DNA from 3 places in the Micromonospora sp. PRAS1 genome. Region 2 is predicted to be linked to each of the others. Evidence: riboswitches for the same ligand, from Rfam matches in the RefSeq annotation. Region 2 holds a riboswitch; each other region holds the start of a gene.
What was found. A riboswitch is a leader RNA that binds a small molecule or an ion and turns the genes downstream of it on or off. The one in region 2 is predicted to bind S-adenosylmethionine.
Positions count from the first base shown of each region.

Region 1: it holds a riboswitch for S-adenosylmethionine, as region 2 does, so the genes downstream of both, AC507J_RS26920 (GNAT family N-acetyltransferase) here and AC507J_RS29105 (ABC transporter substrate-binding protein) in region 2, are expected to answer to the same signal.
Region 3: it holds a riboswitch for S-adenosylmethionine, as region 2 does, so the genes downstream of both, thrC (threonine synthase) here and AC507J_RS29105 (ABC transporter substrate-binding protein) in region 2, are expected to answer to the same signal.

Region 1 covers NZ_JCANNB010000039.1:18,888-22,154, forward strand. Annotated here, with positions in the region: gene AC507J_RS26915 (AbfB domain-containing protein) at 1-638, shown strand, start outside; gene AC507J_RS26920 (GNAT family N-acetyltransferase) at 779-1,453, opposite strand; SAM riboswitch class IV at 1,468-1,583, opposite strand; gene AC507J_RS26925 (alpha/beta hydrolase family protein) at 1,841-2,572, shown strand; gene AC507J_RS26930 (hypothetical protein) at 2,660-3,085, opposite strand; gene AC507J_RS26935 (hypothetical protein) at 3,072-3,267, opposite strand, start outside.
Region 2 covers NZ_JCANNB010000047.1:37,165-40,431, forward strand. Annotated here, with positions in the region: gene AC507J_RS29100 (amino acid ABC transporter permease) at 1-492, opposite strand, end outside; gene AC507J_RS29105 (ABC transporter substrate-binding protein) at 528-1,409, opposite strand; SAM riboswitch class IV at 1,669-1,781, opposite strand; gene AC507J_RS29110 (urease subunit gamma) at 2,091-2,393, shown strand; gene AC507J_RS29115 (urease subunit beta) at 2,390-2,713, shown strand; gene AC507J_RS29120 (urease subunit alpha) at 2,710-3,267, shown strand, end outside.
Region 3 covers NZ_JCANNB010000013.1:152,498-155,764, forward strand. Annotated here, with positions in the region: gene AC507J_RS15075 (GNAT family N-acetyltransferase) at 1-326, opposite strand, end outside; gene thrC (threonine synthase) at 694-1,980, opposite strand; SAM riboswitch class I at 1,990-2,125, opposite strand; gene AC507J_RS15085 (DoxX family protein) at 2,243-2,692, opposite strand; gene AC507J_RS15090 (GntR family transcriptional regulator) at 3,058-3,267, opposite strand, start outside.

The DNA of each region.
Region 1 (3,267 bases), on a different contig from region 2:
CGATCAGCGACTCCGTCGTCCGACCCGGCTTGAACCCGCGCACCGACGACAGCGGCGCGAGCAACCCCGGCTCCGGCCCGACCACCCCCAGCGGCACGCCGACGAACCCGGCCACCAAGGCTCCACCACTCGCCCCGAGTGTTCCCGCAGCACCCCCTTCCGTACCCGCCGGCCCGGCCAGCCCGGCCGGCCCGGTGCTGGTTCCCGGCGCCCGCATCGGTCTGGAAGTCGCCAGCCTGCCCGGTCACCGGGTACGACACGCCAACCTCCAGGCCCGAGTCGACCCGGTCAATGCCGCCAGCAGCGCCGGCACGAAAGCCGACGCGGCGTTCATCGTCCGCTCCGGCCTCGCCAGTGGTCGCTGCGTCTCGTTCGAGTCGGTCAACTTCCCCGGCCACTACCTCCGGCACTCTGGATTCCGCGTGTTCCTGCACCGCGCCGACGGCAGCGCCCTGTTCCGCGCCGACGCCACGTTCTGCCCGGTCACCGGCATCGGCGGCAGGCACACGTCACTGCGTTCGCACAACTTCCCGGATCGATACCTGAGCCACGACGCCGATAGGCAGATGCGAATCTCGCCGATCGGTGACGGGGCCGCAACCTCGACGGCCACCTTCCTGATCCGCCACGCCCTGTAACGGCCCACCGCCGCCGCACCCGCCGAGGCGGCAGGTTCGCAGCGGCGCGCCGGCAGGCGCCGGTGACCACGAACGTCCGGCTGAGCGGTGGATGCGATTCGGGACGCGGGTTCTGCGGATCGCCTTGTCCGGGAAGCTGTTCATGCCCGCGCAGCGCGGTGGCCGCCGGTGGCCGACCGAGGGCGCATCGGAGCTTGCTCGAACCGGCTGGTGTCGAGCTGGCTCGGCCCGGTGGCGTCCGGCCAGGCCATCCGGAACTTGCGGGGAGTGCCGTTGAGTCGGGACGGGTCTCCGCCGGGTGGTGACACCGTCGCCGTCTCGACGTGGCGGGCGCCACAGGCCCGGTAGAACCGCTGCGCCGCGCTGTTCTGCTCCAGGACCCACAGGTACAGGGCGTGGGCCGTCGCGTGTGCCACAGCGGCTCGGGCGGCATGGGCCAGGAGCGCGGTGCCGACACCGGTGCGGTGGTGGTCGTGCGTGACGTGCAGGTTGTCGACGAGGCTGCCCCACTGCGGATCCTGGTCGAACCTGACATGGACGAAGCCGATCAGCCGACTGCCGTCCTCGGCCACCAGTGTCCGGCTGTGGGTGGGGCCGGCCAAGCGGGTCGACCAGACCGAGCGCCGGTCGGCGACGACATCACCGTCGAGGAAGGAATCGGAGTACGCGCCACGGTAGTAGCGACGCCAACTGTCGACGTGCAGCAGCGCGATCTGCCCGGCGTCGTCAGCGTCGGCGAGGCGTACCCGCAGCAGGTCGTCCTGCTTGAATCCCCGGTCGGATTCGCTGTCCTGCCTGGAAATGAAAGCTGGCACGAAAGCACCTCCTGCTTCGCAGCTTGCTCGACAACACCCGTGCCGAGCCGGGTCCTCACCCGGAGCACCCCGCCCACGATCGGAGGGTTGCCGGCCAGCAAGCCGGGGCTTCGCGCTGGCGCTCATGACCTGTCCAGACCGTACCAACTACGCCGTACTCCCGGTGTCCCGTGCCGGGTGCCCGAGTCAGTTCGCCAGGTGCGCCGTAGCCTCCGCAATAACCCGCTGGCGGATCACGGCAACCGCTGTTAGCTTCCCGGAGGCCGTGCGAGAGACCGAGGAGGTGGTACCCGTGAACGTGTCGACATGGGTGCTCCCCTCAGGGGTCACGGTCGGGCGATAGGTCGTCCGGGAGCGCCGTTCAGCGCATTCCCGAAAGGCACGACCATGAAGTTCACTTCCGAACAGCGCCTCGCCGACGGCGTCCGCGAGCGCGAATTCTCCCTCGGCGAGGTCCCCGGCATCCTGTGGACGCCTCCATCGGTATCCGCTCCGGCACCGCTGATCCTGCTCGGCCACCCCGGCGGACTGCCGAGGATGTATCCCCGACTGGTGGCCCGGGCCCAGCACTGCGCAGCGGAGGGCTTCGCTACGGCCACCATCGAGCTTCCCGGCGGCGGTGACCGGCCCCGCCTCGTCGCCATCGAGGAGGCCCGCGCCGACCTGCGCCGGGCGTTGCAGGCCGGCGAGCCGGTCGCCGACGAGACCATCGACCGGCTCGTCCTTCCGCTTGTCGACCAGGCGGTCCCGGAATGGCGGGCCGCCCTCGACGCCCTGCTTGCGCTGCCCGAACTCGGCGGCCCGGTCGGCTACTCGGGAGGGATCATCGCCATCGGCATCCGGCTGGCGGTGGTCGAGCCGCGCATCCTGGCGGCCCTTCTGTTCGCCGGGAGTTTCGTGCCCCGCACCATGTTCGCGGAGGCCCGGCAGGTCACCATTCCGTTGCAGGTCCTGCTGCAATGGGACGACGAAGGAAACGACCGGCAACTGGCGCTGGATCTGTTCGACGCCTTCGGCTCCACGGAGAAGACGCTGCACGCCAACATGGGCGGACACACCGGCGTACCGCCGTTCGAGGCAGACGACGCGAACCGGTTCTTCGCCCGGCACCTGAAGTGAGACCGGACCCCCGGCCGGCAGCACCCGATAGGCACCACCGCCCCGACCACGAAGGCACCGGCCCGGTCGGGGCGGTGCGTCTTGAGATCAGGGGCGCATGGACAGGCTGACAGCCTCCGTGAGTAGGCCGTCCAGCTCGTCGTCCGACAGGTTCTCCTCAGTAAGGATTTTCTGCACGGTGGCCGCCTGGATGCGGCCGATCATCTCCTGGCTCATCGAGTAGTCGAGCGATGGGTCGATGATGGACATGATGAGCTGCTCGGCAGCCTCGGCATTGATGTCCGGCCCGCCGTCGGCGAGTCCGGCGCGTAGCTCGCCGACGAAGGCGATGACCTCGGCACGGCCGGCGGTCTCGCCGAAGCGGCGGTCAACGGCGAGGAAGAAGACTGCGGCGAGGTAGCGCGGGAGCCCATCCCAGCCCTCGTCGTCAAGCTTGGCCTCGACCGCGTCGTTGGCGGCGTAATCGCCGCGAACCATCGTGCGGATGTACTCGGGCAGCTCAGGCTTGATCATCTTCGTCCCGCTTCCTCGCTCGTCGCGCTTTGCCATGGTTCCATATCGCCTTCACGGTCACCGCCAACGCGCCAGCCGCCATCACTGCGGCGGTCACCGGGTTGTCGACATGCGGTCGATCCTGTGCGGGCGGGAGTTCAGGGCTTGTCGTACCGCTTGAGGTGTCGCCCTGGCCGTCGCCA
Region 2 (3,267 bases):
GTTCACCCAGGCCGGCAGGATCCGGCGGATGCCCTGCGGGATGATCACCATCCGCATCGCCTCCCACCAGGAGAAGCCCAGTGCGCGAGCCGCCTCCAGCTGGGTCGCCTCCACCGACTGGATGCCGGAGCGGAAGATCTCCCCGATGTACGCGGAGGCGATCAGCGACAGCGCCAGGATGCCAAGCGGGTACGGGTTGGGCCCCCACACCTGCATGCCGAGCGGCGCCAGGCCGACGCCGATCAGCAGGATCGTCGCCGCCGCCGGCAGACCGCGGAACACGTCGGTCCAGACCCGGGCCGGCCAGCGCAACCATCGGGTACGCGAGATGCCCGCCACGGCCAGCAGGATGCCCAGCGCCGAGCCGAGCAGGGCGGCGGTGACCGCCAGGATCAGCGTGTTCGGCAACCCGACGGTGAGCATCTCGGGTAGTGCCTCGCGCATCGACTCCCAGTCGAAGAACGTCTCCCACAGGGTGCGCAACGGATCCACGGTCAACCTCCGCCCGGCTCGCTCGTCGTCCTACTTCAGGAAGCGGCCGACGCCGAGGGCGCCGCCGAACCTGCCGCCGAGGGCACCGAAACCTCGCCGCTGCCCGGGGTGAAGTCGTCCGGGATGGGCCGGCCCGGGTAGTACTGCTCCTGGAGCCGGGTCCAGGTGCCGTCGGCGATCACCTCGTCGAGCGCCTTGTTCAGCGCCTCGCGCAGCGCGTCGTTGCCCTTGGCGAAGGCGTACGCGGTCGGGGCGGGGCTGAGTTCGGTGGCGGCCACCTTGATCTTGCCGCCGCTGTCCGCCGCGGTCTTCTCACCGATTTCGGCCGGGGCGATCCAGGCATCGGCGGTGCCGGCCTTGAGCTGGTTGATCGCGCCGTTGTAGTCGGGCACACGTACCGGGTCGAGGCCCTTGTTGGTGGCGTAGTCGTCCTGGACGGTGCCCTGCACGACCACCACCCGCTTGCCGGGCAGTTCGTCGAAGCTGCTCAGCGTCGATCCGGCGGGTACGTCCAGGCCGAAGTAGCCGAAGTCGTACCCGTTGCCGAAGTCGACGGTCTTCTTCCGCGCCTCGGTGATGGTGATCGAGGAGCTGCCGATGTCGAACTTGCGGGTGTTCACCTGCGACAGCAGCGCCGAGAAGTCGGTGCCGACGAACTCCACAGTCAGCCCGAGTTTGTCGGCGGCGGCGACCAGCAGGTCGTTGTCGAAGCCGGTGAACTTGCCGTCGGAGAGGTACACGTTCGGCGGGGCGTCGGTGAGCGTGCCGGCCCGCAGCACCCCGGGTTGGAGCAGGTTGTACGGGTTGTCGGCGGTGCCACCGGCGGAGTCGGAGCCGCAGGCGGTCAGGGTGGCGGCAGCGAGGATGGCGGCGGTGCCGACGGCGGCGGCCCGGGTCAGGGCAGGAAGGAATCGCACAGGTGTCTCCTGATTGAGCTACGGCGGGCACGGACGTGCCACACCGACGGTCCGTCGCAGGACGGACCGCTGGAACGGATCGTGGGAAAGCGAGAGATTGGTCGGCCGACCCGACCGGCGCGGTCAGCTACACGCGGCGCTGCACACCCGCATCATGTCGACGTGCCGGCGTTGGGTCAGGCCGGCACCGGGGATGACAGGAGCGGATCGAGGGTCGTACGGCATGGCTCTCCTTCAGGTCGTGATGACCTGGGCAACCAGGCCACGCTTGCACCGGAGGCTGCTCCGATGCCTGGTCCTCACCCGGGGCACCCCTGCGCGGACGAGGGTTGCCGGCCAGCGAGCCGGGGCTTGACGCTGGCGCTCATGACCTGCCGACGAGGCTAGCAGCAGGTGACGGGGGAGCGTCCACCCGTTATGACGCCCCTCACGCGGATGGCCGGGGTACGGGGGTGTTGCCCGGAGGCGCGTGATCCCTTACGGTCTGGTCAGCGGTGGGCGGTGCGGTCCGCATCCGAGACGACACCGTCGGTGGTCCAGCACGCGGGCCGGGAGGGTGGCACTCCCGGGCCCCAGGCGCGTGGTGGTGTGCCGGCGGGCGAACCCCGAACCGTGCGGTGGCGCGTCGAGGCGCCGGCCCGGCGGTTACATGGGGGCGCGGACACCCACCGGGAGCCCCAGTTGTACCTCACCCCGCACGAGCAGGACCGCCTGCTCGTCCACGTGGCGGCCGACGTCGCCAGGCGTCGCCGCGAGCGCGGCCTGCGCCTCAACTATCCGGAAGCCGTCGCGGTGATCACCGCCTTCCTGCTCGAAGGGGCGCGCGACGGCAGGTCCGTGGTCGACCTGATGTCCTCCGGTCGCACCGTGCTGAGCCGGGACGACGTGCAGGACGGCATCCCCGAGTTGCTGGGGGAGGTGCAGGTGGAGGCGACGTTCCCGGACGGCACCAAGCTGGTGACGGTGCACCACCCGATCCCGTGATCCCCGGGGAGATCCTGCCGGCCGACGGCCCGGTGGAGATCAACGCCGGTCGGCCGGTGACCACGCTGCTGGTGGTGAACACCGGCGACCGGCCGGTGCAGGTCGGCTCGCACTACCACTTCGCCGAGGCCAACCCGGCCCTGGACTTCGACCGGGACGCCGCGTGGGGGCAGCGGCTCGCCGTACCGGCCGGCACGGCGGTGCGCTTCGAACCGGGGGTGAGCCGCAGCGTCGACCTGGTGCCGCTCGCCGGTACCCGGGTCGTACCGGGCCTGCGCGGCGAGTGCGGCGGCGCGCTGGACGGGAGGCGGGACGCGTGAGCGCCGTGGAGCGTGACCGGTACGTCGCCCTGTACGGGCCGACCACCGGCGACCGGATCCGGCTGGCCGACACGAACCTGCTCATCGAGGTCGAACACGATCACTGCGCCGGCGGCGACGAGGCGGTCTTCGGCGGTGGCAAGGTGATCCGCGAGTCGATGGGCCAGTCCCGGGCGACCCGTGCCGAGGGTGCCCTGGACACCGTCATCACCGGCGCCGTGGTGCTCGACCACTGGGGCGTGGTCAAGGCCGACGTCGGGCTGCGGGACGGGCGGATCGTCGCGCTGGGCCGGGCCGGCAACCCGGACACCATGGACGGCGTCCACCCCGACCTGGTCATCGGCCCGGCCACCGAGGTGATCGCCGGCAACGGCCGGATCCTGACCGCCGGGGCGGTCGACACGCACGTGCACTTCATCTGCCCGCAGATCGTCACCGAGGCGCTGGCCAGCGGGGTCACCACCCTGGTCGGTGGCGGCACCGGCCCGGCCGAGGGCACCCGGGCCACCACGGTCACCCCGAACGGCTGGCACCTGGCCCGGATGCACGAGGCG
Region 3 (3,267 bases), on a different contig from region 2:
ACCCGGCGGGCGTACCCGAGCAGTGCCTGACCCACCCCGCGCCGCCGGTGCGCCGGGTCGACGAACAACTCGACGCTGGCGTTGTCGGTGTTGTCCAGTTGCCCCAGCCGTAGCCACAGGTAACCGACGGCCTCGCCGCCGCGCCGGGCCAGCGCGCGGTGGATCAGGCTGCCGTAGGGCGGATGGGCGGCGATCAGGCCGAACTCCACGCGTTCGCCAGCCGGGACGTCGGGCGCGTCGACCTGCTGGGCCGCCGCGAAGATCCGGTACGCGTCGTCCAGCGCCGCCTCGTCTGACGGCTCGAAGGGGGTGACGGCGATGTCCATGGCCGCGAGCCTGCCCGCCACCTCCCGGCCATCGCCACCGGTTTTTCCGCCAGCGGTTCCTCCGCCTCGAAGAGCCAGCGGTTCCTTCGCCCCGGACCGTCGGCGGTCTCTTCGCCTCGGACAGCGGAACGGGCCAGCGAATATTCGCTGGCCCGTTCCGGACGTTGGTCGGGAGGGTCGATCGCACAACGCCTCCGGCGTTGGGTCGTACAGACTAAAAGTCTCCGGCGAAACGCCCTCCCGCACGGAGCATCTTGCGCCGTCCGGTTCCTGCCGTCAAGTCCCTGCCCGCGCGTTTCGCAAAATGCAAGGAAGGGCCCCTTGTTAACGCCTCGAGTATAGGAAGGGTCCCTTATTAACCGACGAGTCAGCTGAGCAAGCCGGCATCGCGGGCGGCCCGCAGCGAGGGCTTGATCCGGTGGGTCGGGCCGACCTCGCCGGCCACCGCGTCCAGGGTCTTGAGGCCCTCGCCGGTGTTGAACACCACCGTCTCAGCGGCCGGGTCGAGCCGGCCGGACTCGACAAGCTTGCGCAGCACCGCGACGGTCACCCCACCCGCGGTCTCCGCGAAGACCCCGGTGGTACGCGCCAACAGCCGCACCCCGGCGCGGATCTCGTCGTCGTCGGCGTACTCCATCCAGCCGCCGGTGCGGCGCACCGCCTCCAGTGCGTACAACCCGGCGGCCGGGTCGCCGATGTTCAGCGACTTCGCGATCCCGGTCGGCTTGACCGGGGTGATCACGTCGCTGCCCGCGTGCAGGGCGGTGGCGATCGGGTTGCAGCCGGCCGACTGCGCCCCGAAGACCCTCCAGCCACCGGCCGGCGCCTCGACCAGCCCGATCTCGACCAGCTCGCTGAACGCCTTGTCGATCTTGGTGAGCAGCTCACCGGAGGCCATCGGAATGACCACCTGGGCGGGGATGCGCCAGCCAAGCTGCTCGGCCACCTCGTAGCCGAGCGTCTTCGAGCCCTCCGCGTAGTACGGCCGGACGTTGACGTTCACGAACGCGGTGTCCTCGAACTCGTCGGTCTCCACCAGTTCGCCGCAGAGCCGGTTCACGTCGTCGTACGACCCGTCGATGGCGACCAGTTCACCGCCGTAGACCGCAGTGGTCACCACCTTGCCCTGCTCCAGGTCGCTGGGGATGAAGACCACCGACGGGGCACCCACCCGGGCCGCGTGCGCGGCGACCGAGTTGGCCAGGTTGCCGGTGGAGGCACAGGCGAAGCGGGAGAAACCGAGCGTACGGGCGGCGGTCAGCGCCACCGAGACCACCCGGTCCTTGAACGAGTGGGTCGGGTTGGCGCTGTCGTCCTTGACCCAGAGTGGGGCGGTGAGGCCCAACTCGGCGGCGAGCCGGTCGGCGGCCACCAACGGGGTGAACCCGGGGTCCAGGGTGACCCGGGTGGCCGGGTCCTGGCCGGCGGGCAGCAGGGCGGCGTAACGCCAGAGATTGCGCGGGCCGGCCTCGATCTGCTCGCGCGTGACGGTGGCGAGCGCGGCCAGGTCGTAGTCGACCTCCAGCGGGCCGAAACACTCGTAACAGGCGTGCTGCGCGGCGAGCGGGTAACGGGCCGAACAGGCGCGGCAGACCAGGGCACGGGCGGGGCTGGCGGTGGTGTCGATACCGGGAGCGGCGAGCGTCGACGTCATGTCGAAGTCCTCTCATCTTTCCCCGCATCGCACGGTACGGCGGGGACGGAATTGGCACCTGCCCCGCCGAACGCGCAACGGTGAGCGCGCGGGGTGGTTGCCGGGGCGTCGTCGGGCCGTATCCCTCAGCCCCTCTGGATGAGGTATGCAGTTGTGTCGCCGAGTCTAGGCAATCCGGCGGCGCTCGTCGCCCGTCAATCCCAGCCTGTGAGCGATTCCTCAGCGGCACCGTCACGTGCCCCGGTGCCGCTGAGCACCGCCGTCAGGCCGGCACCGACCGCCGCTCGCCGGTGTCGAGCGCCACCGCTTCGGCCGTTCGCTGCCGCAGCAGCGTGTCCAGCGCCCAGTTGCCCGGGCCGAGCACCGCGATCAGGAAGAACGACCAGCAGAACAGCACGGACAACTCGCCGTGGTTACTTAGCGGCAGCAACGCCTCGGGCTGGTGGACCACGAAGTACGCGTACGCCATCGAGCCCGACGCCAGCAGCGCGGCCGGGCGGGTGAAGAGGCCGACGAGCACCAGCGCGCCACAGAGCGCCTGGATCAGGGCGGCCCACCAGCCGGGCCACTGCCCGAGTGGGACTGGATCGCCGCTACCACGGTTGCCGCCGAAGACGCCGAACAGGGACGCCAGTCCGTGGCAGAGGAAGAGCAGGCCGATGACCATGCGGAACAGGGACAGGGCCGGCCCGCCGAACCGGTCAGTACGCATTCCGGTACCTCCAATGGAGATGGGTGGTGGGCACCCAGAATGCGAGAAGCTATAGATAGTTGTCGATGCAATCTCTTCCTTTGGGAACGCTCCCATGCTCATCCTACCGCCTGGAACTTCCGAAATCCGCTCCGCTCGGAGGTAGCCCGCCCGCATCGCCAGCCAAATCGCCTGGCCAGCGCATCCAGCGGGCCTACAACATCGACGCCCGCCATCCCCCGAGATCGACTGCCCACCATGGCCGCCGCCCCCACTCGACCACCCCGACCGCCGGCCCCGCCGCCCACTCAGTAGATCTTGGAAAGTCCCGTCCGCGACGAGCGGAACCTTTCCAGGAATTCATCCGTTCGAGGCTGCGACGACTCCTACTGCACCCGATCTGCCACGAAGACGCCCAGCCCCTGATGGCCGTACAACTCGCCAGTCTCGATCAGGATCGTGATCGCCTGCCGGACGGTCGACATGCTCCCCACCTCGTACAGGTCGGCCAGTTCCTTCGTGGACGGCAGCTTGTGACCCGGAGGCCATTCACCTTCGGCAACCCGCCTCCTGATGTCGGCGATGATCCGTCGATA